One region of the Paenibacillus sp. FSL R5-0517 genome, then DNA from elsewhere that is predicted to be linked to it. Evidence: predicted binding sites of a transcription regulator. Region 1 holds the regulator's gene; each other region holds the start of a gene.
What was found. The regulator Rex, encoded in region 1, represses fermentation and respiration genes when NADH is low (regulators of the CRP and FNR family bind a similar motif). The targets are predictions, from matches to a motif close to TTGTGAAATATTTCACAA.
Positions count from the first base shown of each region.

Region 2: the regulator Rex is predicted to act here: its motif matches at 8,501-8,518, upstream of MKX40_RS28965 (cytochrome ubiquinol oxidase subunit I).
Region 3: the regulator Rex is predicted to act here: its motif matches at 2,506-2,523, upstream of nadA (quinolinate synthase NadA).

Region 1 is NZ_CP150235.1:4,335,928-4,346,763, reverse strand. It holds gene dinG (ATP-dependent DNA helicase DinG) at 1-1,623, shown strand, start outside; gene MKX40_RS19205 (redox-sensing transcriptional repressor Rex) at 1,843-2,496, shown strand; gene MKX40_RS19200 (amidohydrolase) at 2,483-3,787, shown strand; gene MKX40_RS19195 (DUF5590 domain-containing protein) at 3,827-4,357, shown strand; gene MKX40_RS19190 (hypothetical protein) at 4,658-5,185, shown strand; gene MKX40_RS19185 (AAA family ATPase) at 5,178-6,680, shown strand; gene MKX40_RS19180 (3-hydroxyacyl-CoA dehydrogenase NAD-binding domain-containing protein) at 6,814-7,686, shown strand; gene MKX40_RS19175 (acetate kinase) at 7,683-8,888, shown strand; gene asnS (asparagine--tRNA ligase) at 8,990-10,285, shown strand; gene MKX40_RS19165 (DnaD domain-containing protein) at 10,306-10,836, shown strand, end outside.
Region 2 is NZ_CP150235.1:6,482,338-6,493,173, forward strand. It holds gene MKX40_RS28935 (metalloregulator ArsR/SmtB family transcription factor) at 1-118, shown strand, start outside; gene MKX40_RS28940 (hypothetical protein) at 191-1,006, shown strand; gene MKX40_RS28945 (MraY family glycosyltransferase) at 1,127-2,086, shown strand; gene cydC (thiol reductant ABC exporter subunit CydC) at 2,191-4,053, opposite strand; gene cydD (thiol reductant ABC exporter subunit CydD) at 4,055-5,962, opposite strand; gene cydB (cytochrome d ubiquinol oxidase subunit II) at 5,964-7,019, opposite strand; gene MKX40_RS28965 (cytochrome ubiquinol oxidase subunit I) at 6,964-8,379, opposite strand; gene MKX40_RS28970 (hypothetical protein) at 8,848-10,149, shown strand; gene MKX40_RS28975 (glycosyltransferase family 2 protein) at 10,146-10,836, shown strand, end outside.
Region 3 is NZ_CP150235.1:63,727-74,562, forward strand. It holds gene hpt (hypoxanthine phosphoribosyltransferase) at 1-150, shown strand, start outside; gene ftsH (ATP-dependent zinc metalloprotease FtsH) at 251-2,296, shown strand; gene nadA (quinolinate synthase NadA) at 2,596-3,534, shown strand; gene nadB (L-aspartate oxidase) at 3,570-5,204, shown strand; gene nadC (carboxylating nicotinate-nucleotide diphosphorylase) at 5,201-6,067, shown strand; gene MKX40_RS00325 (type III pantothenate kinase) at 6,074-6,844, shown strand; gene hslO (Hsp33 family molecular chaperone HslO) at 6,918-7,838, shown strand; gene MKX40_RS00335 (peptidyl-prolyl cis-trans isomerase) at 7,862-8,812, shown strand; gene cysK (cysteine synthase A) at 9,158-10,096, shown strand; gene MKX40_RS00345 (anthranilate synthase component I family protein) at 10,236-10,836, shown strand, end outside.

The DNA.
Region 1 (10,836 bases):
GAGTCCTGTCTGGGAAGATCCTGCCCATGGTTCCGCAAATGTTTCTATCATCGCGCCAAACATGAGGCCGGGTTGTCTGATATCGTAATAACCAATCACTCCAAATTGTTTACGGATGTCAAAGCAGCACATCAGTTGTTGCCAGCCTATGAGAGTCTTGTGATCGATGAGGCCCATCATCTGGAAGATGTAGCGGGTAAACATCTCGGAATGCATATGAAATATTTCACGTTGGTTCATACCCTGACCCGTCTGTTTAAAGACAGTCGTAATGGACAACTGCCTATGCTTCGTTCGCAGTTATCCGGGCATGAAAATTCGGTGCAATGGGGCTCCATGGTAGATCAGATGTTCCCGCTAGCTGTTGAGGTTAAGGAACTGTGGGATCGTATGAGCGATGCTCTGTTCGGTCTTTTGCCTGAACGAAGTGATGCTTCACCGGGAGAGACAGGGCAATTTTCCCTGCGCCTGAAGGCATCTCAGAAACCTGCGAAATGGCAGGAGTTGCAGGATCTGGAGAACCAGATCTATGTGACTCTGGGCGATTTGGTTCGCAAAGGGGACAAATTGCTGCTTGAGGTGAAAGAGGATCAGGATGATTATCAATCGGATAGTCTGATTACGGACATTACAGGACTGCTGAAAGATCTGACCACATTGAAGGAGAATCTGCGATTCTTCATGCGTATGGATGATGCCAAAACGGTGTACTGGATGGAAGCCAGCGGTCAGTTCCGCAGTAAATCTCTTCAACTGTACGCCGTACCTGTCGATGTCAGTGCACAACTGAAGGATTTGTTCTTTGATAAAAAGAAAAGTGTTGTGCTTACATCGGCTACGCTCTCTGTAGATAAGTCATTCCAGTTCATGATTGAGCAGCTTGGCTTACAGGAAGCCTCTGAGAATAATCGGCTGTTAACGTCGATGCTGCCATCACCTTTTAATTATCGTGATCAGGCACTTCTAGTGATTCCGCGTGATTTCCCAAGTGTGAAAGGCAGTGTGGGTGATGCGCACTTTGTCAATATGCTGGTGCAATCACTCGCAGAGACCGCAATTGCCACGCGTGGACGCATGATGGTTCTGTTTACTTCATACAAGATGCTTCGACAGGTCTATGATCCGCTGAAGGAGGCACTGTCTGGTAACGACATCTCGTTGTTGGGTCAAGGTGTGGACAGTGGAAGCCGCTCCAAGTTAACTCGCAGGTTCCAGGATGCCAAAGCTACGGTACTCTTGGGCACAAGCAGCTTCTGGGAGGGTGTAGATATCCCGGGAGAAGCACTGACCTGTCTCGCTATTGTGCGTCTGCCTTTCCAGCCGCCGAATCATCCGTTGGTTGAAGCCAAGAGTGAATTGCTCCAGGAGCAAAAGAAAAATCCATTCATGAAACTGTCTGTGCCGCAAGCGGTCATTCGTTTCAAGCAAGGATTTGGCCGATTGGTGCGAACAGCGAAGGACAGAGGTATTGTCATTGTTTATGATACACGTGTGATCGAAGCGTACTATGGCAAATTCTTTTTATATTCATTACCTGGTCCCAAAATGGAGCATATGCTCACGGAGCAGATGGTTCCACGGATTACCGAGTGGTTAGAAAAACCAGTTAATGAACAAGAATAATGGTTGATTTTGTTTGTTATATCATTGCATGACACTATCGTTTGGCGTTAAACTTTATTAGATATTTCCGTATCCGATTAAAGCAGTTGCACGTAAGAACTTATAACCTAAATTACAAAGAGCATTCTGTATAAAATGTCACGTCTATCTTTGAGTTTATACAGAATGCTCATCTTTTCATCTATTATTTTATCGTGGCATTGGTAAGGGGGAGCAAGAATGAAATCGGATAAAATTTCGGAAGCGGTGGTACGACGTCTGCCTGTATACTTGCGCTATTTGAACGAGTTACATCAGCGTGAGGTGGCTACTGTTTCTTCTCAAGAACTTGGACAGAGGCTGGATCTGAATCCGGCCCAAATTCGAAAAGACCTGGCTTACTTCGGTGATTTTGGTCGAAAAGGGATCGGGTATGATGTATCCTATTTGATCGAGAAAATTCGTCACATTCTCAAAATTGATCAGCAAATTAATGTAGCTTTGGTAGGTGCGGGTAACCTGGGACAGGCCTTGTCCAACTACAACGCATATCTGAAAGACAACATGAAGATTGTTGCTGTATTCGATGCATATGGACCGAAGATTGGTAGTCAAATCAACAGTTTGACGGTAAAACCAATGAATGAATTAACGGAAGCGGTTAAGACAGATAACATCCGCATCGGAATTATTACCGTTCCGGATACGGAAGCTCAAAATGTAGCCGATCAACTTATTGAGTCGGGAATCGAAGCGATTCTTAATTTTGCACCAACCATTCTAAAAACACCGCCACATATCCGCATTCACCATGCTGACTTTACAACGGATCTGCTTAGTTTGGCCTATTACTTGGAGACTGGAAAGGACGACGAGGAAGATGACAACAAATAGATGGGTAATTCACAACGGCAAATTTGCCGTTAATGAAGGCACTACATGGAACGTGGTTCATGGATACATGGTTGTCGAGAATGACAAGATTGTGCATATTGGTGAGACATTGCCGGATGGAGACGAAAATTGTACCAAAGTGGATGGAAAAGGATTGTTCTTCCTGCCGGGTCTGATCAATACGCATGGTCATGCAGCGATGTCGTTGCTTAGAGGACACGGGGACGATCTTGCGTTACAAGTATGGTTGCAGGAAAAAATGTGGCCGATGGAAGCAAAAATGACTTCTCAAGACGTATATTGGGGAACTTCGCTATCCGTGCTTGAAATGTTGAAAGGCGGAACTACAGCTTTCCTGGACATGTATGATCACATGGATCAGGTTGCCAAAGTTGTGGAACAATCCGGCGTTAGAGCAGCACTTGCACGTGGTGTAATCGGGCTGTGCTCGGAAGAAGAGCAATTGCGGAAGCTGGAGGAGTCGGCAGCGTTTGCGCGTGAGTGGAATGGACAGGCAGATGGTCGCATCACAACCGTAATCTCGCCACACGCACCATATACATGCCCTCCTGACTACATAGAGAAGCTTGTACAGGTCGCAAATGATCTTAACCTTCCTCTGCATACACATATGTCGGAAACGCTTCGTGAAGTGGAGCAGAACGTTACAGACTATGGACTGCGTCCTGTGGCACATCTGGAGAAACTGGGCTTTTTCTCCCGTCCATCCCTGGTAGCACATGCGGTGCATCTAAATGATGAAGAGATTGAAATTTTGGCCCGCCATGATGTGGCTGTATCCCATAACCCGGGAAGTAACCTGAAACTCGCTTCCGGTGTTGCGCGGGTACCTGCATTACTGAAAGCAGGAGTTACCGTGTCACTCGGAACCGACGGACCGGCAAGCAACAACAACCTGGATATGTTTGAAGAAATGAGACTGGCTGCATTGATCCACAAAGGTGTGTCTGGTGATCCGACTGCCGTGCCAGCGGGCGAAGCGTTACTACTCGGAACTTCATATGGTGCTAAATCCATCTTCCTGAACAATACCGGTGCGCTTCAGGTAGGCATGAAGGCTGATTTCATCGCCCTGGACATTGAACAGGCACACTTCTACCCACATACAGACCTGATCTCGCATACGATTTATTCAGCCTCTGCCAAAGATGTGGAGCACGTATGGGTAGATGGGAAACAAGTGGTTAAACATGGCGAATGTCTGACGCTGGATGAAGAACGCATTTTGCGTGAGTCTCAATTGGCATTTGATGGTTTGCTTGCTCGTTAATTGCATTGCGGAGCATCATAGGGAAAGGAAGTTCGGCTTTTGAAGAAAAAAAAGAAGTGGATATGGATTTCGCTGCTTGCACTGGTTCTGATTCTGTTTGGACTTCAGCGTTATTACGTGTATGTCACACAGGACCAGCGTAAGGAAGAAGCGCTCGCCATACAGGCAGCACAGGAGCAACTGGGCATTACATCTTATGATGAATTGCGTAAGTACATCTGGGGTGATAAAGAAGGCTCTGACAACATCTACTGGACCCTGCTCGGCAAAAACAAGGATAACCAGGATGTTATGGTCTGGGTTAAATTCGATGCAAACAATCAACCTGCTACAGGTGCTAACGCTATACACAGTGAACTGTTGCAGAATGGCATGTCCGAAGCACAGATACGCAATCGCTTTAGTTCCGAAGTTCCAGCCGGTGAGATTAAACGAATCATGCCCGGAGTTGTGAATGGAATATATGTGTGGCAAGTGTATTATAAAGACGGTACACATAACCACTATCGGTTTTATCGTTTTAGCAATGGAGAACAGGTAGACTTGGTTTACACACTCCCGAACAGCTAGAACAAATAGAGTAACTTAGCTAGAGAATCATAGAAGTGAAAGAACCGGCAGACGGATATCCGACTGAACCGGTTCTTTGTGTTGCCTGTGAACAGTTTTGATTTAAATAGTTAAAATTAATAATTTATTCATATTTTCGCCTTCGAAATTGTATATACGATGTGATATACTCAGTTATGTACTCAAAGTTACATTCATAACAAATAAACCTGTCGAAATTCTCGCAGGGATCAATGTGCACATATTCGTATATACCAATAGGCCAGTAAGTTAGGCCAAAATCTGGGAGGGGTAATTCACTTGAAGCTAAAAGTATTGCCTATTGCTTTAACTGCCGTCATTTCAGCCGTTGTGTTGTTTGGAGGTTGGTTTGTGTATCGTCAGGTGGCTTTGCAGAATCCGATTGAAAAGATGGTTACCCAGTACGATGGAGTCAATGACGTTCAATTAACTATTAACCGCAATGACGTACAATTGAAACTGGATCTGCAACCTGATGTTGATTTGGGCAGACTGGTACAATATATTCACAAAGAAGGACAGACCTTGATTGGAACTCGCTCATTAAAGTTGGATGTTGTAGATCATTCCAGTGAAGCACTCGAAAGCTGGTGGGGTGATGCGATGTTTACCGTAGCTCAGGCGATGGAGAACAAACAGTACACCGAGATCACACCAACATTGTCCAAGATGGCTACGAATGGAATAAAGGTAAATACAGCGATGGATGACAACAATGTATATGTTAGTCTTAGAGACGGAGATGCCAGCAAGTTTATTATTCTGCCGCGTGTGCCCGGTCAGATAGGAGTGTGGCCTAATGCCTAAGTGGACCAAAGAAATTGCCATTGGATTTGTCCCCGTGTTGATTATTTTTCTTGCTTTTACTGGTGTTAATATTGTTCCGATTCTAATTGCAGCGGTGTTTGTTGGAGCTTTGTTGTTCATGATGCAAATGCGTGGCGGGATTACCGTAGGCGCTGCACAGGAGCGTAAACGGAAGAAAAAAGGTCCTTCCAAGCTTACTTTTGAAGAAATTGGTGGTCAGGACAGTGCCAAGCAAGAATTGCGTGAAGCACTGGACTTTCTCATCAAACATGAAGAAATTCGCAAGTTCGGGATTCGCCCGTTAAAAGGGATCTTGCTGACAGGCCCTCCAGGGACAGGGAAAACGTTGATGGCCAAAGCGGCTGCGCATTACACCGATTCTGTTTTCGTTGCTGCATCGGGCAGTGAGTTTGTGGAAATGTATGTTGGTGTTGGTGCCAGCAGAATTCGGGATTTGTTCAAGGATGCAAGAACCCGTGCCACCAAGGAAAATAAAGAAAATGCTATTATATTTATCGATGAGATCGATGTCATCGGGGGGAAACGTGAAGGTGGACAACAGCGGGAGTATGATCAGACGCTGAACCAGCTCTTGACGGAAATGGATGGAATTTATTCTTCCGATACCCCAAGAATACTGGTTATTGCTGCAACAAACCGCAAGGAAATGCTGGATAGCGCCCTGACACGTCCAGGACGTTTTGACCGCCACATTCAAGTGGACTTGCCTGACAAGAAGGGTAGAAAGCATATTCTGGAATTGCATGCGGTGAATAAACCTCTGATGAAGGAAGTGAATCTGGAGAAGACAGCGGAAGAATCGTATGGTTTCTCCGGTGCGCAGCTTGAAAGTGTGATGAACGAAGCAGCGATATATGCCATGCGGGATGGGCTGTTACACATAGAACAACGGCACTTGTCTCTGGCTATTGATAAAGTTATGATGGGCGAGAAAACAGATCGTGAGTCCAGTGTGGAAGAGAAGAAAAGGGTTGCCATTCATGAATTGGGACACGCCATTATGGCTGAACTTGTTCGTCCGGGCAGTGTAAGCCAGGTGGCACTCAGTCCGCGTGGACAGGCGCTGGGATATGTGCGTCATAACCCGCAACAGGAACAGTTCCTTTATACGAAGCGTTTTCTTGAAGAGCAGATCATGATTGCACTTGGAGGAGCTGCTGCAGAGGAAATGTATTACGGTGGACGTTCTACGGGTTCGCGCAATGACTTTGATCAAGCAACCAATGTCGTGCAAACGATGATGGCTTCCGGATTGACTTCTCTTGGGATTGTGAACATGGATATGGTTACCACCGAGGAGCTCATGCGAGAGAATAAATTAATATTGCAAGAACTCATGGAACAGACGAAGCGCTTACTTGAAGAACAACGGACAATTTTCGACAATTCACTCGACATCCTGATTCGAGAGGAAGTTTTGTCCGGCGAACAATTTCGTTGTCAATTTCGTGACAGTGCCCGTTTACCAGCATAATTTCTTTATGCTGGTTATTTTTTTTTACATTTCACTCGTGCTAAGATATTATTATATGTTGGGTCGAAATTTGTAATTTTCGGCGAACAGGGTACAATAGAGAAATAGAGAACCGAAAGGATGGAGCAGAACCATGTTTTTCAAAAAAATAGGAGTTGTCGGCGGCGGTACGATGGGGCAAGGTATTTCCCAAATGCTCGCAGCCAAAGGACTTGATGTGCTTCTCGTGGAGCATACAACACAAAAACTGGATCATGCCTATGACATGATCGAAACGAACCTGGATAAACAACTGGAGAAATGGGCGATTACAAAAGCGGAGAAGAAATTGATTCTTTCCCGTATTACCAAGGTAGCTCATTTAGCTGAACTTGGAACTTGCGATATGGTCATTGAGACGATTTCAGAAGATCTGGATGCGAAAAAAGCAGTATTCAGCCAACTGGACCAAGTTTGCCCAAGCAATGTCATTCTGGCAAGTAATACATCCACGCTGAGTTTGACCGAGCTTGCAAGCTCGACCAAATACCCAGAGCGTGTTATTGGTATGCACTTTATTCACCCGGTATCCCGGGTTGATCTTGTAGAGATTATTCGTGGACTGAAAACGTCGGATTCAACATTCGAAGAGACCAGACGTTTTGTTGAAGAAGTGGCAGATAAAAAAGGAGTCATGATCTATGAATCACCTGGATTCGTAACTTCCCGCTTGATCTGTCTGTTGATTAACGAAGCGTTGCATGTATTACAGGAAGGTGTTGCATCTGCTGAAGATATCGATGATGCAATGCGTATCGGATACAACTTCCAACATGGACCACTCGAAATGGCTGACCGTTTCGGATTGGACTCTGTTGAAGCTGCACTCGAAAGAATGTTCCGTGAATTCGGAGAATTGAAATATCGTCCTTCCACGGTCCTGAAGAAAATGGTGCGTGCAGGACACCTGGGTGTCAAAACAGGCGAAGGATTCTTCAAGTACGACAAGGATGGTGACCGACTGTGAAAGTACTCGTAATTAATGCGGGGAGTTCCTCGCTCAAATATCAACTGTATAATATGACGGACGAATCTGTCCTGGCTAAAGGTCTAGTAGAGCGGATCGGAATGGATTCCTCCATTCTGACACACAAACCGACAGGCCGTGAGGATGTTACAGAAGTTAGTGAGATTCTGGAGCATACAACAGCAATCCGTAAAGTCATTGATATTTTGACTCATAAAGAAAATGGTGTACTGGATTCTGTAAATGAAATTCAAGCTGTTGGACACCGTGTTGTTCACGGTGGTGAAGCATTTAAAGAATCTGCATTGGTAGATGATGCTGCCAAAGCTGAAATTCGTCGTTTGTTCGACTTGGCTCCACTTCATAACCCTGCAGCAATGATGGGGATTCGTGCGGCTGAATTAAATATGCCAGGTGTGCCTCAGGTAATGGTCTTCGATACAGCGTTCCATCAAACGATGCCGGAAAAAGCATATCTGTATGCTATTCCGCGTGTACTTTACAAAAAATATAAAGTACGTCGCTACGGCGCACATGGTACTTCCCATGATTTCGTAAGCAAGGCAGCTGCTGAATATCTGGATCGTCCAGTGGAAGATCTGAAAATCATCACTTGTCACGTCGGTAACGGTGGTAGTGTAACAGCAGTTAAAGGTGGCGTATCCGTTGATACTTCGATGGGTATGACTCCACTAGAGGGACTGATGATGGGAACGCGTTCGGGTGACCTTGACCCAGCCATCGTACCTTATGTCATGAACAAGGAAGAACTGAGCGTAAGCGAAGTGAACTCCATGTTGAACAAACACAGTGGATTGCTTGCAATCTCCGGAATCAGCAGTGACATGCGTGAGATTACAGAAGGTATGGAGAATGGCGATGCGAACTCCACGCTCGCTTTTGAAATGTACGAATACCGTCTGCGTAAATACATCGGATCATATGCAGCTGCAATGAACGGTGTAGACGTGATTGTCTTCACAGCTGGTGTAGGTGAGAACTCCGTTGTTCTTCGCCAAAAAGTATGTGAGCAACTTACGTATCTTGGCGTTGAGCTGGACGAAGCCCTGAACGCAGTCCGTTCTGGTGAGCCGCGTCGCATCACAACAGCGAACTCGAAAGTGGATGTTCTCGTTGTTCCAACAAATGAAGAATTGGTCATTGCGCGCGATACGCATCGAATCGTATTGAATTCTAAGTAATCTAACTGTAAAGTAAATATAGAGTGGCAAGGAAGTGCAGAGGACAGGCAACAGCCTGTCCGCTGCATTTTCAAATTTCAGGAACCAAGGGGAGATATGGCATGAATACGAATTGTGTAATTCGTAATGTGAACGAGCATGTGGGCGAGACCGTAACGATCGGTGCCTGGATTAACAACAAACGTTCCAGCGGCAAAATTCAGTTTTTGCAGTTGCGTGATGGAACCGGATATATTCAAGGGGTTGTTGTAAAAAGTGAAGTTAGCGAAGAGATCTGGAACAATGCGAAGAGCCTGACTCAAGAAAGTTCTTTGTATGTTACAGGGATTATTCGTGAAGAACCTCGCAGTGCGTCCGGTTACGAGATGACTGTGACTGGGGTCGAAATTATACATCTGACTGAAAACTATCCAATCACGCCTAAAGAGCATGGTGTTGATTTCTTGATGGACCATCGTCATCTGTGGCTCCGTTCTACGAAGCAACGTGCGGTTATGGTGATTCGTGCAGAGATTATTCGTGCTGTTCAGCAGTTCTTTGATGGTAACGGATTCACACAAGTTGATCCTCCGATTTTGACACCGTCGTCTGCGGAAGGAACGACAAACCTGTTCCACATCAAATACTTTGATGAAGATGCTTATCTGACGCAAAGTGGTCAATTGTATATGGAAGCAGCAGCTATGGCGCTGGGCAAAGTATATTCCTTTGGTCCTACATTCCGTGCTGAGAAATCCAAAACACGTCGCCATCTGATTGAATTCTGGATGATTGAGCCGGAAATGGCATTTGTAGATCACGAGGAAAGTCTGCGCGTACAAGAGAAATTTATTGCTCATGTTGTTCAATCCGTGGTGAAAAACTGCCGTGCAGAACTGGAATCCATCGGTCGTGATGTATCCAAACTCGAAGGCATCGTAGCGCCATTCCCGCGAATTACGTATGATGAAGCGATTGAATTCCTGCATGGACAAGGCTTTGATATTCCTTGGGGAGAAGACTTCGGTGCACCGCACGAAACAGCCATTGCCGAGAAGTACAATACACCAGTCTTTATCACGCATTACCCTGCAGGAATCAAAGCTTTCTATATGAAACCAGATCCAAATCGTCCAGAAGTTGTTCTTTGTGCTGATATGATTGCACCTGAAGGCTACGGAGAGATTATTGGCGGTTCTCAGCGTATTGATGATCCGGAATTGATGCAACAACGTTTTGAGGAGCACAATCTCTCGGATGAAGCTTACCAATGGTACCTGGATTTACGTAAATACGGATCGGTTCCTCACTCCGGTTTCGGTCTGGGATTGGAGCGGACGGTAGCATGGATCTGTGGATTGGATCATGTGCGTGAAACAATCGCATTCCCACGTATGCTCTATCGTCTGTACCCTTAATGCTTAACCGAGGACCGTCTATGGAAGATACCACATCCAAAGCCTGGTTGGATGGAGCAGCTTATGGCATGACTTCGGGTACAGCCCATCTGCCTTATGCCTTGTTACGTTATTATCACCAGCTTGGCCTATCAGATGCAGAAGTGCTTCTTCTGATTCAACTCCTAGGGTTCCGTCAGGCGGAGTTCAATGAGTTTCCGACGCTTGAAGAGCTTGCGGGGCGTATGGGACTTGCACCTGATGGCATTGCCAGAATGTTGCAACGTCTGATGAGGGATGGATATATCGCTATTGACGAGCATCGTGACGAGGAACATGACATCCAGTACGAAAGATATGACTTACATGGACTCTATGCCAAGCTTGCAAAGTGCACTGCGGAAGAAGTAGCCGCATTGCGTGCGGAGCAGCTGAGCAGCAGTGCAGCACGCCAAGATTCGAACAGTGTTCAAAAAGAAGAGGAAGAACGGAACATGTTCTCCATCTTTGAAAAAGAATTCGGACGTCCGCTCTCTCCAATGGAGTGTGAGACGATATCCAGCTGGTTGGAT
Region 2 (10,836 bases), 2.1 Mb from region 1:
CCAGCCACGCATTGAAGGTAAACAGCACTTTTATTCCCTGCGAAAGGAAGAACTAAACTCACGTTTTCCAGGTCTCGTCGAGATGATTCTGAATACAACCGAGGAATACGCACATTAAAGTAGGCAGGTCTGGGATCGATTGAAGAACCACATTTATCATGATGGTATATCCATAAAGGAGGCTAACTATATGGACAAAAAAGCGGCAAAGATACTGCTGAGCACATTCTGGGGAGGTGGCGGCTGGAAAACAGCTTCTATCCCGTTCTCCGGGGATGAATTTGAGTATGCCAAAAGCAAAGGCGTCATGTTCGACCCACTCACGATTACGCATGACGAGATTGTCCAGCGTCTATACGACATGCATCAGGATAACTCGTTCAAGGAACGGGTGATCTCGGCCTTTCTACATAGTCTGTCCACCAAAAAAGTCTACCTGCGCAGCGCATTATCCAGCTGGGCTTTAACCTTGAACATGCCTCTGCATACCTATGGGGAACGCCCTGCCCTTCACCCTAACACCAGTGCCTGCGGGGATTGTAATTACCTGCGTTTGCAGTCAGACAAGGAATATTCCAACGTCGATTTAAACGTCCTGAACTTTGAACGGATCAAGTGGGGCGGCGTGCGTCATGGCTGGCTTCTCTATTGCCTTATGGATTTGGAATTACTGCGTAAGGACAACGATACAAGCTATGAAGTAACCCCTGAAGACCAAGCTATCCTCGTAAAGCTGCTTGAAGCAGCTCAGACGGAAGACCCCAAGGACAGTGCACGCTCACTTGAGAAAAAGTGGAAAGATATCTTGCCTTCCAGCAAACAGGAGCGGGATGCCCTGCTGGAAATCTGGGCGGCAGCTGGCATACTGGTTCCTGGGGACAAACCGAGGAAAGCCAAGGGTGGTTCCGGTGATTTCATCTTTGCAGCAACCTGGCAAGGTGATGATGGCTATCATGCAGAAACCGTAAAACAATATTTCGGCTCCTATCTTCCTCAAATGCGATAAAATCTGAACTTTGGCTCACCTTTTTTCGTACGTCTGGTTACAATAATGACATCGACAGATTTCCTGTTTAACTCGTATAATAAGGGGAAATGGGTAGATGGGAGTGAAACAAGCGAGTTTATGGTATACATACTGGCTTTTATAGTGTCTTTTGCTGTCGTGGTTCTGCTTATTCCGCCGCTTGGTCGACTGGCTCACCGGCTCGATTTTGTGGACAAGCCTCGAGAGGATGTGGAGCGTAAGCTGCACAGGCAACCGATCCCGCTCACGGCGAGTTACGCGATATTTACTGGATTTTTCCTGACATACATTGCTCTGACCAAAGAAATCACTTGGGAAACGGCGGCTCTGGTCGCTGGTGGTATGCTTCTGCTAACGATTGGTACCGTCGACGACTGGTACAAAACTAAAGGCAAAGATTTTCCTGCCCTGCCCAAGATGCTCGTACAAGTCTCTGCGGCAGTGCTCGTATTTGCTTCGGGCATTGCGTTCACCGGATTCGTGAATCCCTTCAACGCGGAATATGTCATGCTCCCGATCTGGCTGCAATTCATTCTCACGATCCTCTGGATCTTCGGAGTGACAACCGTCATCAACTTCTCGGACGGCATGGACGGACTGGCTGGCGGATTATCGGCCATCTCGGCGATTACCTTGTTCATCGTGGCCCTGGCCAAAGGACAAAGTGACTCCGCACTCATGTCGATCACTCTGGTTGGTGTGACTATCGGTTATCTGAAGTACAACAAAGCTCCTGCCAAAGTGTTCATGGGTGATGCAGGTGCTACGTTCCTCGGCTTCATTCTGGCGGTTATCGCTCTGGATGGTGCATTCAAACAAGCGACCATGTTGTCCATCTTCATTCCAATTTTGGCGCTCGGTGTACCAATCTTCGATAACATCTTTGTCGTGATCAAACGCTTCATTCAAGGTAAAGCAATCTACCAGGCCGATGCGAGTCAAGCCCATTATCGACTGCTGCGTGCCGGATTGAATCAAAATCAGGTGGTGGGTGTACTGTATCTCGTCAGCACCTGCCTCTGTCTTTCCTCCATCATATTGATGTTGGTAGAGATGTAAGTATCCGCAACAACGCGGTCATATCATTGAAAAAGAGACGAGTCCAAGATTTCTTGGCTCGTCTCTTTGTTATGTTTATCTGATTCGCGCTCACTGGCTCACACTTATCTCGAAGCCGCCGGCGGCAACGGTTGTTCATGTTGCTGCCGCCCTGTCCATCCCGGCCGATCAAGTTCAATGAGACGGCGGTATCGCTCTTCCCCGGCCAGCAGTTGTTCGTGAGAACCCTGCATGGCAATCTGTCCATTTTCCATAAAAATAAGTTCGTCCATCTGTTCCGCACCAATCAGGTGATGGGTGACCCAGATCATCGTTTTTCCTTGCAAGCTGTCCAGAATGGTGCGCATCAGTTCACGTTCCGTCACGGGATCAAGCCCCACGGTTGGTTCATCGAATATCACAACAGGTGTCTCCCGGAGCAATACCCGGGCAAGTGCAATTCGTTGTCTTTCCCCACCGGAGAAACGCAGCCCCGTCTCCAGCATCGGCGTATCATAGCCCTGCGGCAAGGATTCGATCAGACCGGATAAACCGACTTGAGCGGCCACCTGACGAATCTCCTCATCCGTTGCATGTGGACGACCAATCCGTAAATTATTGGCTACCGTGGTATCGAACAGGTGTGGGCTCTGATTCAGCACTGCGATGACATCAGGCACACTCTCATCCAGCGTCTGCACAGGTGCATTATTGATCAGAATGTTCCCCGCAGACGGAAGCAAGGCACCCTGAATGAGCTTCAACAAGGTAGACTTGCCGCCACCGCTTCGCCCAAGGATAGCTAATCGTTTGCCTTGCGGCAAATGAAGGGAGATATCCTGCACAGCGTAAGGATCATCCGGTGCATAGCGGTAACTAACACGATTGATCTCGATGTCTGCTCTTAGTTTGGGCGGAATGCGCAGACGAATTCGTCTGTCCGAGTCGGCTGTTCCGCCAACATCACCCACTCCCGTCTGCCCCGGAAGATCCGATTTCCCTTCCAGCTGTTTCAAGCGGTCCAGTGATTCCCGGTACTGTGGAAGGTGCTCCACAGCATCCCCTACTGGCAGAAGTGATTCCGTAAGCGGAAATAATACCAGTACAAAAGCAGCAATCATCACAGCAGGCAATTGTCCGATAGAAGCGGCATTTCCGGCCCATAACGTCACGGATATGACCATCAGGCCAATGACACACTGGGCCATCAGATCACGCCAGCGTGTCCATCGCCGCAACTTGCGGCGAACCGTGTCGACCTGTTCTTCCGCCTCTTCCTGTTGCTGAACAAATTCAGCTGCTCGTCCACTTGCAAGCCAGTCTCCCAGTCCAAGCACACCGTCAGTCAGACGGGTATACAACCTGCTGTTTTCCTTTTTCAGCCGCACACGCCATTTCCACGTCACTTTCAGGGAAATCGCAGGTAGCGCAGCAACGAGAAATAACATATACAGGCCCATCCACAGCGCAAATCCCAGATCCACACTGCCAAAAGCAATCACAGCCCCGCCGTACATCACAAGCGCAGTAACAGCAGGAAAGACGGTACGAAGATAGATATCCTGCAGCCGCTCCACATCATCGGCGAGTGCTCCGAGCACATCTCCGGTCTGCATACGAGAATGCAGGAATAGCGCCTGCGGCTCCAGAATGCGATATAACTTCACCCGCTGATCGGCCAACACACGCAGTACCGCATCATGTCCTGCCAATCGTTCGATATATCGAAAGACAGCGCGGAATATCCCAAATGCACGTACACCAACAATAGGGACATATACCATCAGAATATTTTCAGGACGCAGCGCAGACTTGGAGATCAAAAATCCGGAGGTAAACAGCAGCAGTACCGCACACAGTGCAGCACAAGTGCCTAGCGCAATGACTGCGATGAATCTCCAGCGGTACTGTGCCACATACGGAGCAATCCAGCTATTTTTTTCTTTGCCGTTACGGACGGTCTCCATATGTTCATATCCGGACTTCATGTTATATCGCCTCCATCTGGGCCTGAATCATCTGATAATATACACCTTGCCTTGCTAGCAGTTCCTGATGTGTTCCTGTCTCTGCCACCGTGCCGCCATCCATAACAATAATCCGATCCATATGCGACATCCAGTGCAGACGATGGGTAGCCAAAAATACAAGTTTGCCTTCGAACAGCGGCAGCATCGTCTGTTTCAGTTCATACTCTGTTTCCACATCCAGATGTGCTGTCGGTTCATCGAGCAGCAGAATGTTTCGTTTGCTCAGCAGGGCTCTTGCCAATGCCACCCGTTGCTCCTGCCCACCACTGAGCTGTCTGCCGCCAGCCCCAATAGGCTCATGCAGCCCACCGGATAATGAGGACCGTAACTTGGTTAATCCGGCAGCGCTAACTGCTTTGGCCACCTCCGCATCCGAAGCCTCCGGCATGTAGAAACGAACGTTATCGGCCAGGCTTCCACTAAAGATATACGGATGCTGCGGGATCGCTGCCGTCTGTCTTCGCCAGGATTCGAGCATATCCGATGTAACCGGCTGTCCGTTAGCCAGTACTTGACCCGAAGTAGGTAACTGGAAACCAGCCAATACATCAATTAATGTGGACTTGCCTGCTCCGCTGGCGCCAATAATACCGATTTTGCCGAGACCTGTGATCTGAAATGTGACATCCTTTAGCGAATATGGACCTTCATCCTCATGCCGTACCTGTACATCCGTAAGTGCAAGTCTACTATTCTCATTCCAAGAGGATCTGGAGGAAAAGGAAGAATCCAACTCAGGAATAGCATCGGGATCAAGATCAGGGTGCACCGCAGCCATGTTGTCACTCAACACGACACGTATGGTCGAGATGCCGACTTTCCTTTTACCCGAAGTTAATGATGGTGTAGATCCTGCTTCGTCCTCTGCCGTAACCGCATGCGGAACAACATTAGCATAGACTTCCTTCTGTTTCTGTTCAGCGGCTCTACCCCGTTCGATCACCTGATTAATGGCCGCTCCGGCTTCCTTACCGTCCAATGTGGCGTGATAATCAGCGCCGAGCATACGTACAGGCAGGAAATATTCGGGTGCGAGAATCAGTACCGTCAGTGCAGGACCGAGCAACATATGTCCTTCCGTCAGACGTAATCCCAGACTAACCGCCACGGAAGCAACGGACAGCATGGTGAAGAAGTCGAGTGCAAATGAAGAAAGAAAAGCCATGCGAAGGGTGGACATCGTCGCCTTCCGATACCGCTGACTGACCCGCCGAATGGAGCCTTCATGTGTTTTGCTCTGTCCCAATGTTTTTAGCGTCTCCAGCCCACGTAAGGTATCGACAAAATGGTTAGCGAGCGCTTTGTAGGATCTGAATTGTCCGTCTATCTTACGCTGAGCTGCGAGGCCAATCAGAATCATGAACACGATCAGGATCGGGAGTGTCAGCATCAAAATAACCCCGGACATCATATCCAGCTTGAACACATACAGCAAAATGACGATGGGTGTGAATCCTATGCCCAGCATACGAGGAATGAACAGTTCGAGATACGTCTTGTATTGAGCGGTGCCCTCACGTGCCAGTGTAACCAGATGGCCTGTGCCCTCGGTCTTGGCATAACGCGGCCCAAGTCTGAACCACTGCTCCACCATCTGTCTGCGCAGATCAGTCCCTGTCCTCTCCGCATATCGTGATGTCACGAGTTGTAACCAGAAGGATAGAGCGTATCGGGCGGCAAAAGCAGCCAGGAACAGCAGCAGTACCGGGTACTGCTCCGTTACGGATGAACCTTCAAACAATGCCGTGATGGCTTGTGCCAACCATTTGGCTTGCATAATGATCGTCATCGCCTGTAGGAGTACCAGCGCTGATGCCAGCGAAAGTACTGGCCGGATGCCCGGCAGCTTCAGCAGCCCCCGTCCCATGTCAGTACTCCAGGTGGTGCTGCTCGTTCAGGCGTTTGCGGAAGATATAATAACTCCAGATCTGATACCCAAGAACAAATGGCAGCAGTGTACAAGCTACAATGGTCATGACTTTCAAGGAATACGCACCAGATGCCGCATTGTATACGGTCAGGTCATATGCCGCTCCAAAGGAACTCACCATCACTCTTGGGAACAGTCCGATAAATACCGAAGCAAAGGCAATCGCAATCACAGCACCTGTCATACCAAAAGCCCAACCTTCACGCTTCTGACGAATGAAGTATGCCGCAAGCGCAAGTGAAACTGCACCAAGTACAACCATGATCCACAGTGCCCAGCCACGAACGGCGAACACATCGGTCATGAAATACGTCAATATCGCATACACGGCAAGCAGTACAGCTAGCGGCAGCATCAATTTTTGCGCTGTATTCAAGGCACGCTCTCTGAGTTCCCCGACTGTTCGTAGGGAGGCAAACAGCAATCCATGAACCAGACACAGCAGGGTTACGCTCAAACCACCAATTACAGTGTACGGATTAACGATATCCAAGAATCCTGCGCGCAACTGCATCTCCCCATCAATGGGCAGACCCTTCATGAACGTGGCAAAGACTACGCCGAACAGGAAAGGCAGGAGCGCGCTGGATACCACAATGATGATATCCCATGTTTTGCGCCAACGCTGCTGTTTCATTTTACTGCGGAATTCGAAGGCAACCCCGCGACCAATCAAGGCGAGTAATACGACCACAAGCGGCAGGTAGAAGCCACTGAACATCGTGGCATACCAGTGCGGGAAGGCAGCAAACATGGCACCCCCTGCTGTAATCAGCCATACTTCGTTACCATCCCAGAAGGGACCAATCGAGTTGATCAGGGTCCGGCGTTCACGGTCCGTTTTGGCAATAATGCCTGTAGACATCCCCACTCCAAAATCAAAACCTTCCAAAAAGAAGAAACCGACAAACAATACGGCAATCAGCAAAAACCACAACTCACTTAGTGACAACGGAATAACCTCCATCCACGCCGAACGGATCGGCCGATTCATCGTGATCTTCCGGCTTCTCGACCGCAAACGGTCCTGCCTTGATCTCACGTACGAACAGGTATACCATCACGATACCGAGAACCGTATACGCAGCGGTAAAAGCAATGGTAGAGAACAGGATCATTCCTGCGGATACGTTCGGTGAGACACCGGCTTCGGTCGTCATATAGCCAAACACCGTCCACGGTTGCCTGCCAACCTCGGTCATGATCCAACCAGATGTATTAGCGATAAATGGCAGAGAAATAGCAATTACCATCAGACGCATGAACCACTTTCCTGCAATCTCCAGCTTCTTGCGCATGGCCAGAAACGTACCATATAGGGATAACAAAATCATTAAGCCACCTGCTGCGATCATAATGCGGAAACTCCAGAACGTTGTTCGTACCGGCGGGATGTAATTCCCCGGTCCATACGTCTGCTCATACTCGGCTTGAAGCTCCTTCATGCCTGTGACACTGCCGGAGAACTTGCTGTAGGACAGGTAACTGAGCAATCCAGGGATTTTGATCTCACCGGTATTCTCCTGTTTGTCTGGATCGATAAAAGCAACTACCGTCCATGGTGCCGGATCTTCCGTTGTCGTCCATGTGCCTTCACTGGCTGCCATCTTCATCGGCTGTGTCTCCACCAGATATTGCGCCTGGAAATGCCCGGAGAACGCTACACCCAATGAAGAAACGAGTCCAATGATGATCGCAATATTAAACGATTTGCGGAAGATCTCTACATCCTGCTTCTTCATCAATTTGTAAGCACTGATCCCGGTGACAACGAAGGCCCCTGTCATCAATGCCCCAAAGATGGTATGCGGGAACTCAACGAGAAGCTGACCATTCGTGATCAGTGCCAGGAAATCATTCATCTCGGCTCGGCCGTTGTTGATCTCAAACCCGACGGGATGCTGCATAAATGAATTGGCTGCCAGAATCCACAGCGCGGACAGGAATGTGCCGACAAACACCAGCCAGATGCAGGCCAGATGCACTTTTTTGGACAAACGATCCCATCCGAATATCCACAGCCCAATAAATGTAGACTCCATGAAAAACGCGAGTAACGCTTCAACAGCCAGTGGCGCACCAAACACGTCCCCCACGAACCGGGAGTACTCGGACCAGTTCATGCCGAACTGGAATTCTTGCAGAATACCTGTGACAACCCCGACGGCAAAGTTAATCAGGAACAGCTTGCCCCAGAACTTGGCCATCGTTTTGTAGATTTCCTTCCCCTTAACAACGTACAACGTCTCCATGATTGCAACCAACAGCACAAGACCGATGGATAGCGGGACAAAGAAGAAATGGAAAATCGTTGTAAGTGCATATTGGATACGCGATAACATAATCGGATCCATACCGTTACCCCTTCTTTCTGTTCACTTCGCAGTATGCGTATTTGGCATTGAAGCTGCACCTTCGCTGTCTGTCCGCCAAATACGTTGATGAACGTATTGTGCCAGATTCCCTATTTTATACATGTGAGAATTATCACAATCTCCGTGTTTAGAGCAAAAAAAAGTGATCCTGGTCACACAAAAGATAAAAATCAGCCTTTTGTAGTGCGAATTCAAATATCTTTTTTACAGTATCCAGAAGGTGTAATGACGCCGAAATTAGAGGATTGGTGCTTAGGGAAGCTCTATAATGGCTTGCCTACTTCATCTATTCATGGAAGATACTCATGTTTGGGACGGAATGCCCATATGTTAGTCTCAGGCATATCATGCGAAGTGCCGTGAGGGCTTTACATATGAAGTGGAAGCATGAAGCACATGCATAGTGAAGGACGCTCCTTATTACAGTCAAGGTGAGGTGAACGATTCATGGAAAAACCTGCGCCGTTACCAAGTGAAGACTCCGAAGCCAGTCCGGATAAGACCCGTGCAGCTGTCGCAGAACAGCCCCCTGTCCGATATGTTCTCTTCCCTCGCAAAGGAGGATGGTCATCCTTTCCCTATCCCGATATTGCTGCACTGCTGTCGATTGAGGGTGAGGTCTACTATGTCAGCAGTCTGACGCAAACAGAGGATGTACCTGCGGTGATCACTGTAATCTCCTTACCTGAAGCCGAGCAGCTATTGATGGAGCCACGTACTGTGGCAGTGGTTACTCATCCCTACTGGCTCATGGCTGCAGCTTCGCTGGAACCAGAGCTATGTATTGTCCTGCTCCCTGAGCCTGTCGGAGACGAAGCCTCTTCTCCCCTGTGGGAAAGCAGTATTTCCAAACTGGTGGGTATCGCTGATCTGGTAGGTACATCCTCCGAAACACGATATATGAAGCTATTATTCCAAGGCGTACGCGCCATCTGGCTGGGAGGCGAAGATCCTTCACAAGCGGGTACGGTGCAAAAGGATAATCTCGAAGTCCCTCTCCGGGACTACGAACTGTTCTTCCTGCATGCGCTGCGGCAGATCCTGTCAGGCACTCCGGATAGCGTTACCCTGCTTCAATGCAGTGTACGTGCTGATTTCTATCGCCAGCTTCGAGCCAAAGCAGGGGCGCATGAGACCATATCCTTTTTGCTCGCAGCCTATGAGTACTTGCTTGAAGATTCTCGGGCCATCCAATCATTACAAGAGGCATTCACCCAAGCGGTCCTGAATGGTCGAAGTGATTGTGTGATCTCCCACTATCGCTTCCTGTCTGCCATCCATGCCCGGGCCGGACAATTGGAGGACGCCCTGCTGGTGTACGGGATTAGTGCATCCGACGAACAGGAACGACATCATTATGAACAGTTATGTCGCTGGTTGGAGGCAGGAGAAGATCAACTTGTACGAGCGGAATTACTACGTATGAACGATGATTATGGAACCGCGCTGCGCACCCTGGACGAACTTGGCGGAGAAACCGCGAGACATTGGAAATTCCGCATTTATCAGGAGACAGGTCGCGTGGAAGAGGCACTGGCGCTGGTTCATGCAGTCGATATTCAGGATGATGCCAGTCGCCGGGATTATCAGCAATTATCCGGAAGTGTGCTGGCCCTGCGAGGCGACAGACACGGGGCAGTCAGACATTTTCTCGAAACGGCACTGGAGGATGAAGATGCGCTCGCCCGGATTGTCGAGCTGGAGTTGTTGGATCATGCCGTACAGCAATTGCTTGGGGAGGTGCCATGATGCTGGACCCGAAGAAACGCAGGCAACAGTTGAATGGGCCGATGGTGCACAGGGATATCCGAACCGAAACCACTTACACGCCAACGGTAACAGTGGATCTGACACATACAGACGCATCGGGAGAAGGCGATCAGCCGCCGAATCATGCACATCCAGCGCAGAACATCCGAAGCCAGGTGCATCACTGGGGCGGTGAACAAGGTCAGGGTGAACAGGATGCTGCTGTATCACAAGAGGAAACGAGTGCATTCAAAGAGCCCTTCTCCATCCGTCGAGTTCGTAAAAGCAAAGGCAACAAGCTGACCGCCATGCTCCAGGTTCGCAATGAACGCGGCCGATACCTTGAAGAAGTATTGCATGATCTGAGTGAGTTCGTGGATGAGATCGTGATTGTAGACGATGCCAGCACAGACGGAACCCCGGAGCTATGCAAAGCCTATCCGAAGGTGGTCCGCCTGGAGGTATTGGAGAAACCGCTGTTCGCCGAGGAATGGCGACTTCGCAACACCTTATGGCAAGCGGCGGCGGGAACACGTCCCGACTGGTTGCTATCGGTTGATGCGGATGAGCTGTACAGCACAGAGGCCAAGAAAGCCATACGCACACTGATTAATCAGGAATATGCAGACTGGTTTGCCTTCCGTTTCTATGATATGTGGGGTGGCCGAACCCATTATCGGGAAGATG
Region 3 (10,836 bases), 2.6 Mb from region 1:
CCTTCAGGCCGTAAAGTTGAGTTGGAAGCTCATTACACAGGCTTTGACATTCCTGACGCGTTCATCGTTGGTTACGGTTTGGATTTTGCGGAGAAGTACCGGAACCTGCCCTATATCGGGATTTTGAAGCCGGAAGTCTATAGTAGCTAATATCCTGCCCGACCCAAGCCTTGAGCTGTTCTTGGCTTCTGTTGAGAAGCCATGTCGGGCTATGTTAAAATAATTAAAGTGTCTCGAGAGGAGGTAGGGGATGAATCGGTTCATCCGGAATTCTGGTTTTTATTTGATTCTTTTTTTAGTTGTGGTGGGGATAGTCCAGTTCGTCAGCAATGGCGGCGAAGCCACCGATAATCCTAGATATGATCAGTTGCGTGCAGCGATCAAAGCCAACAATGTCTCTGAATTGACGGTTCAATTCAACGGTCAAACGTATCTCGTGACCGGTCAATACAAGAAGGCACCAGATGGCGCCAAATCAGAAAATTTCTCAACGTATATTCCTCCTACGGATGAGGCAATTAGTGAGCTTGTAGCTGCAAGTGAAACTAACAATTTCCAATATCATCAGGAGCCAATGAAAGGTGACAGCATCTGGTTGACGTTGCTGACTTCCTTTATCCCTTTGATCATTATGTTCCTGCTGTTCTTCTTCCTGTTTAATCAGGCTCAAGGCGGCGGCGGTAAAGTAATGAACTTTGGTAAAAGCCGTGCTCGTCTCTATAACGAAGAGAAGAAGCGGGTTACATTTGAAGATGTTGCGGGTGCTGACGAAGAGAAACAGGAACTTGTTGAGGTTGTAGACTTCCTCAAGGACCCTCGTAAATTCGCAGCAGTAGGTGCACGGATTCCTAAGGGCGTATTGCTCGTAGGTCCTCCAGGTACAGGTAAAACGTTGCTCGCTCGTGCGGTAGCCGGTGAAGCGGGTGTACCATTCTTCAGTATTTCAGGTTCCGACTTCGTGGAAATGTTTGTCGGTGTCGGTGCATCACGTGTACGTGATTTGTTTGAAAATGCAAAGAAAAATGCGCCATGTATCATCTTTATCGATGAGATTGATGCTGTAGGACGTCAGCGTGGTGCTGGTCTTGGTGGTGGTCACGATGAGCGTGAGCAAACACTTAACCAGTTGCTCGTTGAAATGGACGGTTTCGGAGCTAACGAAGGTATTATCATCGTAGCTGCAACGAACCGTGCAGATATTTTGGACCCTGCCTTGCTGCGTCCAGGACGTTTTGACCGTCAAATTACGGTTGACCGCCCTGATGTAAAAGGTCGTGAAGCTGTCTTGAAAGTACATTCCCGTAATAAACCACTGACTAAAGACGTGAAGATGGATATTATCGCGAAACGTACAACAGGTTTCTCTGGTGCAGATTTGGAGAATCTCTTGAACGAAGCGGCATTGCTAGCAGCACGTCGTAATCGTAAAGATATTTCCATGAAAGAAGTTGACGAAGCGATTGACCGTGTCATCGTTGGTACGGAGAAGAAAAGCCGTGTCATCAGTGATCGTGAGAAACGAATCGTTGCTTATCACGAAGCAGGCCATACCATTGTAGGATACTTCCTGGAACATGCTGATATGGTACATAAAGTGACCATTATCCCGCGCGGACGTGCGGGTGGATATGTAATCATGTTGCCAAAAGAAGACCGTATGCTGGTTACCAAGCAGGAACTGTTGGATAAAGTAACCGGACTTCTCGGAGGTCGTGTAGCTGAAGAATTGTTCATCGGAGAGATTGGTACTGGTGCATACAGTGACTTCCAGCAAGCGACAGGTATTGTTCGCAGCATGGTTATGGAATACGGAATGAGTGAGAAATTGGGACCTATGCAATTCGGAAGTTCACAAGGACAGGTATTCCTTGGTCGGGATATCGGTCATGAACAGAATTACTCGGATTCCATTGCGTATGAGATTGATCAGGAAATGCAACGCTTTATCAATGAATGTTATGAGAAATGTAAGGACTTGCTTGTTAAACATTCAAAAGAGATGCATCTGATCGCTCAAACTTTGCTTGAGGTAGAGACTTTGGAAATGGATCAGATCAAGCAATTGATCGAAACAGGTTCCTTAACTCCAAAAGCAGAGAACGACAATGATGGTGAAGGCACACCAACTGAAGGCGGAGAGCCAATCATCGACAACATCGGTGATGTGCGTGTCCGTATTCAAGGTAAAGATGAAACGCCTGAGCCACCAGCAGGAGATATTCCAAACGAGTCTCCGAATCTGGAAAAAGGTAATAACAATAACCCGGATGATGGCGGAACGAAGCCAACGTCTTAATGAATAATACATCTGGCTACGCCAGCAGGTGAAATCAGGAGAGCCCTTGGGCTCTCTTTTTTTGTCCATTATTTTAAAAGGGGATAGATACAGATAAACGGGAGTTAGATGGCGAACCAGTTAGCAAACAGGTGGTTAAGGTGCTGTACCGGGCCTTTTTCATTTATTGACAGAGTCGTGAACGTTGTGTAGATTAGTTGTTAAACCGCTTGTGATTCGTTTCTCAAGCGACATTAACGACTTAGGATGGCCCTACGAAACAGCGTATGACGCTGTCCCGATAAAGGAGAGGATCACAGGTGGAAGCTCTGGCTTTAGAGCGCAAGGCTGAGATGAACCGCGAGCTGCGTGAGCGGCTGATGGAATTGAAGAAGGAACGGAATGCCATTATTCTTGCCCATTATTATCAACGTGACGAGGTACAGGAGGTTGCTGACTTCCGTGGAGATTCGTTTTTGTTAGCCCAGAAGGCAGCACAAACCGATGCCGATGTAATTGTTTTCTGTGGTGTTCATTTTATGGGTGAAAGCGCTAAAATTCTGGCGCCGAACAAAACAGTTATTATTCCGGATGAACGTGCGGGCTGCCCGATGGCAGATATGGTGAACGTGGATGGACTACGCAAATTGAAAGCACAACACCCTAACGCCAAGGTGGTTACTTATATCAATTCCTCGGCTGAGATTAAGGCTGAGACTGACATCTGTTGTACTTCAGCGAATGCAGTTCGGGTTATTCAATCGGTGGATTCCGACGAGATTATCTGGGTACCTGATAAAAACCTGGGACATTACGTGCAGCAGCATACAGACAAAAAAATGATTATCTGGGAAGGTTACTGCAACACGCATGATATGCTCACAGTCAAGGATGTGGTGGAGATGAGAGCTAAGCATCCAAATGCAGAGTTTGTTGTTCATCCAGAGTGTCGCCCTGAAGTTGTGGAAATGGGTGATTTTGTGGGCAGCACAACAGCTATTCTGGAGTATTGCAAAAATTCATCAGCGAAGGAATTTATCGTAGGTACCGAAGATGGCACAGGATATCAGCTTCGTCTGGACAGTCCGGATAAACAGTTCCACTTTGCTACCAAGTTCCTCGTATGTCCCAATATGAAGGTGAACAACTTGAAGAAACTGGTGAAATGCCTGGAAACGATGAAGCCGCAGATCTACGTGCCACCGGCTGTTGCCGACAAAGCCAGAGAATCACTAGAGCGCATGTTGTTGGTAAAATAGGATGCGCTACTCTTGCTCCAAGACAGGTGAATAACATGATACCGCAATATTTAGTTGATTTTGATCTGTCTGCGCTACCCTTGGTAGAGACGGATGTACTGGTTATAGGCTCAGGGATTGCTGGCTTGTTTACTGCTATTAAGGCCAGTGAACAACAACGTGTATTAATGATCACGAAGAAGTCATTACTTGAAAGTAACACCAGATATGCGCAGGGAGGAATCGCTGCGGTTATTGCTGAGGATGATTCACCTGCTTACCACTTGCAGGACACACTTGTTGCAGGAGCGGGCTTATGCCGCTCCGAGGCGGTAGAGGTATTGGTGAATGAGGGTCCGGACGGAGTGAAGGAACTGATTCGTCTGGGTACTTTGTTTGATCTGGAGAACGGCGAGTTGGCATTGACGCAGGAAGGTGCGCATAGCCACCGCCGTATTTTGCATGCCAACGGGGATGCCACGGGATATGAGATTGTACGTGCACTTGCTGTCGAAGTGAATGAGCATCCCGGGATTGAAGTATGGGATGAGCATTTTGTTGTTGACCTGATTACAGAGCGAGGGGAATGCATTGGCGCACTGGTTCAAAAGGATGACGGATCGCAAGTGTTCGTGAAAGCACAGGCAACCGTTCTTTGCTCTGGCGGGGCAGGGCAACTATACCGATACACAACGAACCCGGATGTAGCTACTGCCGATGGTGTAGCAATGGCCTACCGGGCTGGGGCTATCGTGCGTGACATGGAATTTATCCAATTCCACCCCACCTCTCTTTGTTACCCGGGGGCCCCGCGTTTCCTTGTGTCAGAAGCCGTACGTGGTGAAGGAGCATACTTGCGCAATGTGAAGGGCGAACGTTTCATGGATCGTTATCATGTCCAGCTTGAACTGGCCCCACGCGATATCGTGGCACGAGCGATTGTTAGTGAGATGGAGTCCACCAACAGTACGTTCGTGTATTTGGACATTACGCATGAACAGCCAGAGATGATCAAGCACCGGTTTCCTACCATATATGAGACTTGTATGCGTTATGGATTGGACATGACAACCGACTGGATTCCCGTTGCACCTGCTGCCCATTACATGATGGGTGGCGTGAAAACGGATTTAAGTGGAGAGAGCAGCATCTCCCGATTATTTGCTTGTGGCGAGGTATCTTCTACAGGAGTGCATGGAGCTAACCGACTGGCAAGCAACTCCTTATCAGAAGCGATTGTATTTGGCCGGAGAATTGTTGAGCGTATTCAATCTCTTCCTCCGCTTGGTTCATTACAAGGAAGAGCGGGTGCGCCTTCATCTGCGGGCATGAATAGCAAGATCAACAAGATCATGGAAGAGCAAAAGCCGGTATCCGAAAGACGCTTACGATTACAGAAAATGATGGTTCGTCAGGTAGGCTTGCGCCGAAAAGGTGAGGACCTGCGGAAGGCCATGGAGAAGCTGCAACAGGAATTGCAGTTTTTTGATCAGACACTTACTCATAAGGAAGAGTTGGAGTATGCCAATCTTCTGACCTGTGCCTGGTTAGTTACCGGTGGCGCATTACACCGCGAGGAGAGTCGGGGGGCTCACTATCGTGAGGATTTCCCGGTACGTGATGATATGGTGTGGCAGAAGCATAGTCTGCAGCAGCGAGAACAAGCGATTGTGGAGGAATTGATGTCATGATACTGAACGGATATAATGAAGGGCTTATCGAATCAATCAAAAACTGGCTTCGTGAAGATGTCGGTGCAGGTGACGTTACAACGAGTGTGACGATCCCAGCAGGCAACCAATCCAAGGCTATTATACACGCCAAAGACAATGGTATTATTGCAGGCATGACTGTGGCTGAACTTGTATTTCAGATCGTTGATCCTGATCTTGTTTTTACACCGAAGGTAACAGACGGAGACAAGGTTACCCACGGCACAATTTTAGCCGAGGTAGAGGGAAGTACACACTCGCTACTTACGGGGGAACGACTGGCACTCAACTTGCTGCAACGTATGTCCGGGATTGCTACGCGTACGCGTGCTTACGTTGATCTGCTGGATGGACTTGAGACCAGACTTGTGGATACACGTAAGACAACGCCGGGTCACCGATTACTTGAGAAATACGCAGTGCGCGTGGGTGGCGGAGCGAATCATCGATTTGGACTGTACGATGCCGTTATGATTAAGGATAACCACATCAAGGGTGCAGGCGGAATCACCGAGGCGGTACAGCGTGCGCGAACCGTTATTCCACATACGATGACGATTGAAGTGGAGACTGAAAATCTGGAGCAGGTGAGAGAAGCCTTGCAAGCCGGGGCAGATATCATTATGCTGGATAACATGCATCCAGAGCGGATGCGTGAAGCGGTTGAGCTTATTCGTGAACAGGCTCCTCATGTGAAGGTTGAAGCATCCGGTAACGTATCCCTCCAGACCATTCGTGGTATTGCTGAGAGTGGTGTGGATGTAATCTCGGTTGGCAGGTTAACCTATTCTTTTGAGAGCCTGGATATCAGCCTGGATTTAAATGAAAAGAAAGAGGGGTGAACCTCTTTGATTCTAGTTGTAGACGTGGGGAACAGCAATATGGTGCTCGGCGTATATCAAGGCCGGGAATTGCTGCACCACTTTCGTCTGAGTACATCCCGTCAGTCAACAGTGGATGAATACGGCGTATTGATTTATAATTTATTTCATATGTCGGGTATCAGGGCAAGTGACATCGAAGGTGTCATCATCTCATCTGTGGTTCCGCCACTGGTGAATGTCATCGAAGCGATGTGTGAGAAATATGTAGGCAAAAAAGCTTTACTCGTCGGGCCCGGCATTAAAACCGGCTTGAACTTGCGATATGAGAACCCTCGTGAAGTGGGTGCAGATCGTATTGTGAATGCAGTAGCGGCCGTTGAGAAATATGGCGGCCCTCTCGTCGTGGTCGATTTCGGTACCGCAACGACCTTTGACTGTATTGACGAGAAAGGTCACTACCTGGGTGGAGCTATTGTACCTGGCATTCAGATCGCCACGGAAGCCCTCTATGAGCGGGCATCCAAGCTGCCTCGTATAGAGCTGGAGAAACCTAAAAAGGTCATTGGCCGTAATACTATTCATGCCATGCAAGCAGGTATTATATTTGGCTATGCAGGGCAGGTAGACGGTATTGTAGAACGCATTCGCGAAGAGATGGGTGCGAAACCCAGAGTTATCGCGACAGGTGGTCTCGCTACACTTATCGCAGAAGAAACCCGTAGTATAGAGGAAGTTGATCCGCTGCTTACGCTTGAAGGGCTGCGTATTATATATGAGCGGAACCGGGAAAGGTGAGCATAGAGACGGCATACAGCGGGCTGAGATTACAGCTTAAGTGTTGTGCCGTTTTTTCTGTGTTACGACTATTATGGCGATACGCCAAAGGAGGCTGAATGACTTGGAAAACAACAACAAGCATGACCGGTTAATTCGTGGTACAGCAATGAATGGAAAGGTAAGAGCCTTTGCTATCCAGACTACGGAACTGGTTGAGGAACTACGCAGAAGACATGATACGTTTCCCACGGCTACAGCTGCCATGGGGCGTACGGTTACAACTGCAGCCATTATGGGTGCAATGCTCAAAGGTGAAGAGAAGTTAACGGTACAAGTCAACGGCGATGGTCCAATTGGACAGATTGTAGCCGATGCCAATGCCAAAGGCGAAGTACGAGGATATGTTTCTAATCCACATGTACATCTGCCAAGCAACAGTGTGGGGAAACTGGACGTTGCCGGTGCGGTTGGAACGGAAGGTTTCATTAACATAACGAAAGACCTGGGATTGAAAGAGCCATATCGTGGCAGTGTACCTATTATTTCAGGAGAACTGGGTGAAGACTTCACGTACTATTTTGCTCAATCGGAGCAAACACCTTCTGCTGTAGGCGTTGGCGTGCTCGTTGATACGGATAATTCCGTTATTGTCGCAGGCGGATTCATTATGCAGCTGTTGCCGGGATTGACAGACCAAGAGATCACGGCGATCGAAAATGCTATTAGTGCATTGCCGCCAGTGACGACTTTACTGGAGCAGGGGCTTGAATTGGAAGAGTTGCTTCGCCGATTGTTGCCAGATGTACAAGTAATGGAAGGGTTGGATATTCATTTTAGCTGTGAGTGTTCACGTGAGCGGGTAGAGAAGACGCTAATCAGCCTGGGCCAAACGGAGATGGAACAATTAATTGAAGAAGAGGGCCAAGCTGAAGTAGTTTGCCAATTCTGTAATGAAGCTTATGACTTTAATAAAGAACAACTTGAGACCATCCTAGAGCAAGCCAAGAACTGATCTATGCGGGGACGGGATGCGGAATGACAAGACAGGAAAAAGGGTTGTGGACGGCTGTCATTGTCTTGACGCTGGGCATGCTGGTCATGGGTACGGTGATGGCTATGCATGGTCTCAGACAGGGCAAAGACGAGGCAGATGCATCCCATGATGCCAATACGGAAGAAGGAAGCACCGTAGCGACGATCAACGGAGAAGTTATCACGGATAAAGAGTGGACCGATGCGCTGAAAAGACGTTACGGCAGTGAGTTATTACTCCAGATGTTAAACCGTAAAGCGGTATATGCCGAAGCAATTGAACGCAAGCTGATCGTCACTCCCCAAGAGATTGCAAGGGAGCTCGCGGCCGCGATGGATGGGTACGATTCGGAGAAAGCGTATTATGACGAAATGAAGTCTCAATTGGGCCTGTCGAAACAGGAGCTTGAATTGGAAGCCGGCTACAGGCTGCTGTTGGAGAAAATCGCAACGATCGGCATACAGATCAAGGATGCAGATATTGAGCATTACTGGACTGAACACCGTGAGGACTACGTTTCCCCCGAGAAATATGACTTGTCCATTATCGTAGTGAAGGAAGAAGAGGAAGCCGATTCCTTACTGGATGCGTTGGAGAAGGGGGAAGACTTTGAAGAAGCTGCCCGCAGGCAATCGACAGACAGCTTCTCTCGTGATGCTGGTGGCAGGCTGGGCTGGATTGAGCGGAATGATCCATTCCAGTCCGAAGAAATTCTTCAACTCGCTGCCGGACTGGATATAGGTAATATTGGTGGTCCAGTTCAAGTGGAAGAGGGCTATGCGATTATCAGACTCAATGATAAAGAAGAACAACAGGTGCAATCGGCCGAAGAGGTCCGTGAGGAGATTCGAATGCAGCTGGCTCTGAGTCAGGCGGATCCCTTGCCACAGGTCGAACAAATGCTGCGTAACAAGTATGAAGCCGTAATCCTGTCCGAGATTCCTGCCTCCTGAAATTTTATGGGAATATGGTCTCGCTCTGCAGCATCTTGATAAAAATACTCTGTCTGCGGTCTTAGGGCCGAAGGCAGAGTATTTTTTTGAGTACTCATATTGACAATAAGGGTTAACGTTGATAAGATGAAAATAATAAATACCTACTCGTTTACTCGGATATAAAAGCTTTACTTTTGAACAAAGAAACTTACGGAAACCTTCACCCTGTCTTGAAATATTAGCAGTAAGGGATGGGAGCAGCAGGATTTCCGCAGTTCTTCTATAACATCCCAGAGGCTATCGGCCGCACAAGTATAGTTAACAGGACTCAAGTTTTATTCATCCACTAAGGAGGGCATTCATATGGCTAAAGTAGTTAATAACGTAACAGAACTCATCGGAGGTACTCCGCTTGTTCGTCTGAACCGTATCGTACCTGAAGGCAGTGCTGAAGTATTCGTGAAGCTGGAGTATCAGAATCCAGGTTCAAGCGTGAAAGATCGTATCGCAATTAGCATTGTGGAAGAAGCGGAAAAAGAAGGCAAGTTGAAACCAGGTGATACCATTATCGAAGCAACAAGTGGTAACACGGGAATTGGACTCGCGATGGTGGCTGCAGCCAAAGGCTACAAGTCCGTTATTGTAATGCCTGAGACCATGAGCTTGGAGCGTCGCAACTTGCTTCGTGCGTACGGTGCTGAGCTTGTGCTTACACCTGGAGCTGAAGGTATGAACGGTGCTGTTAAAAAAGCCGAAGAACTGCTGAAAGAAAACCCATCCTATTTCATGGCTGAGCAATTTAAAAATAAAGCCAACGTGAAGATTCACCGTGAAACGACTGGCCCTGAAATTGTTGATGCAATCCAGTCTGTGGGCGGTACGTTGGATGCGTTCATTGCCGGAATTGGTACAGGCGGAACAATTACAGGTACAGGCGAAGTGCTGAAAGAAGCTTTCCCTGGTATTAAAATTGTTGCAGTTGAGCCAGCAGCTTCGCCAATTCTCGCAGGCGGCAAACCAGGACCTCATAAGATCCAAGGAATTGGTGCCAACTTTATTCCTGAGATCCTCGACCAAGAAATTTATGATGAGATCATCCACATTGAGAATGATGATGCATTCGAGACGGCTCGTCAGGTAGCGAAGGAAGAGGGCATCCTGTCCGGTATTTCTTCCGGTGCAGCGATCCGTGCAGGTCTCCAGGTTGCCAAACAGCTGGGTGCAGGCAAACGCGTTGTTGTAATCGTGCCAAGTAACGGTGAACGTTACCTCAGCACACCGCTTTACAACTTCGAAGGCTAAACCTACAAATGACAAAACCAATCCTCCTTGCCCGCTGACGGGTATGGAGGATTTTTGGTGTAATGCTTTTAAAAGGAGCGGCGCTTTAGTATACTATCAGACAATAGAACTAGCGACAGATGGAGGGCGGCAAACCGCAATGACACACCTGATGACAACATACGCCGACTGGATGGAGTGGGCTGAGCAAGGCTGGACCATGATGCCCTATATCACCAAGTCGGATGAGGGGCCGTATCATGGCGGTTTACCGTTATCTTGGGAGGCAGCCTGGGAACAGGCGTCACCCTACGCAATGGTGTTGGAGAATGGCAAAGGCGGAAGATATACTTTTCTGGGACTAGACCCCGTTTCCGTTATTTCCGGGAAGGGTCAGGAAGCGGTTATTCGTGATGTACCGGAAGAAACCACCTCGATGGACAGCGGCAAGCCGCTTGATGTATTGAAGAGATGGACAGCCCCTTATCGTGCGCCTAAGGTTACTGGGGCTCCAGACTTTGGGGGTGGATACGCAGGTTATCTCAGCTATGATGTAGCGAGATCGTTGGAGAAGCTTCCAGCCTTGGCTGAAGATAACCCGGCTCTGCCGGATTATTGGTGGATGCGTTTTGAAGAAATATGGGCGTATGACCATCAGCAACAGGCACTTTTCTGCATGGTTCATCTGGCTGTAGAGCCTAATCCGAACGAAACCGATGTGCGTGGTCTATATGCAGTAGCCGAAGCGCGGGCGATAGCGA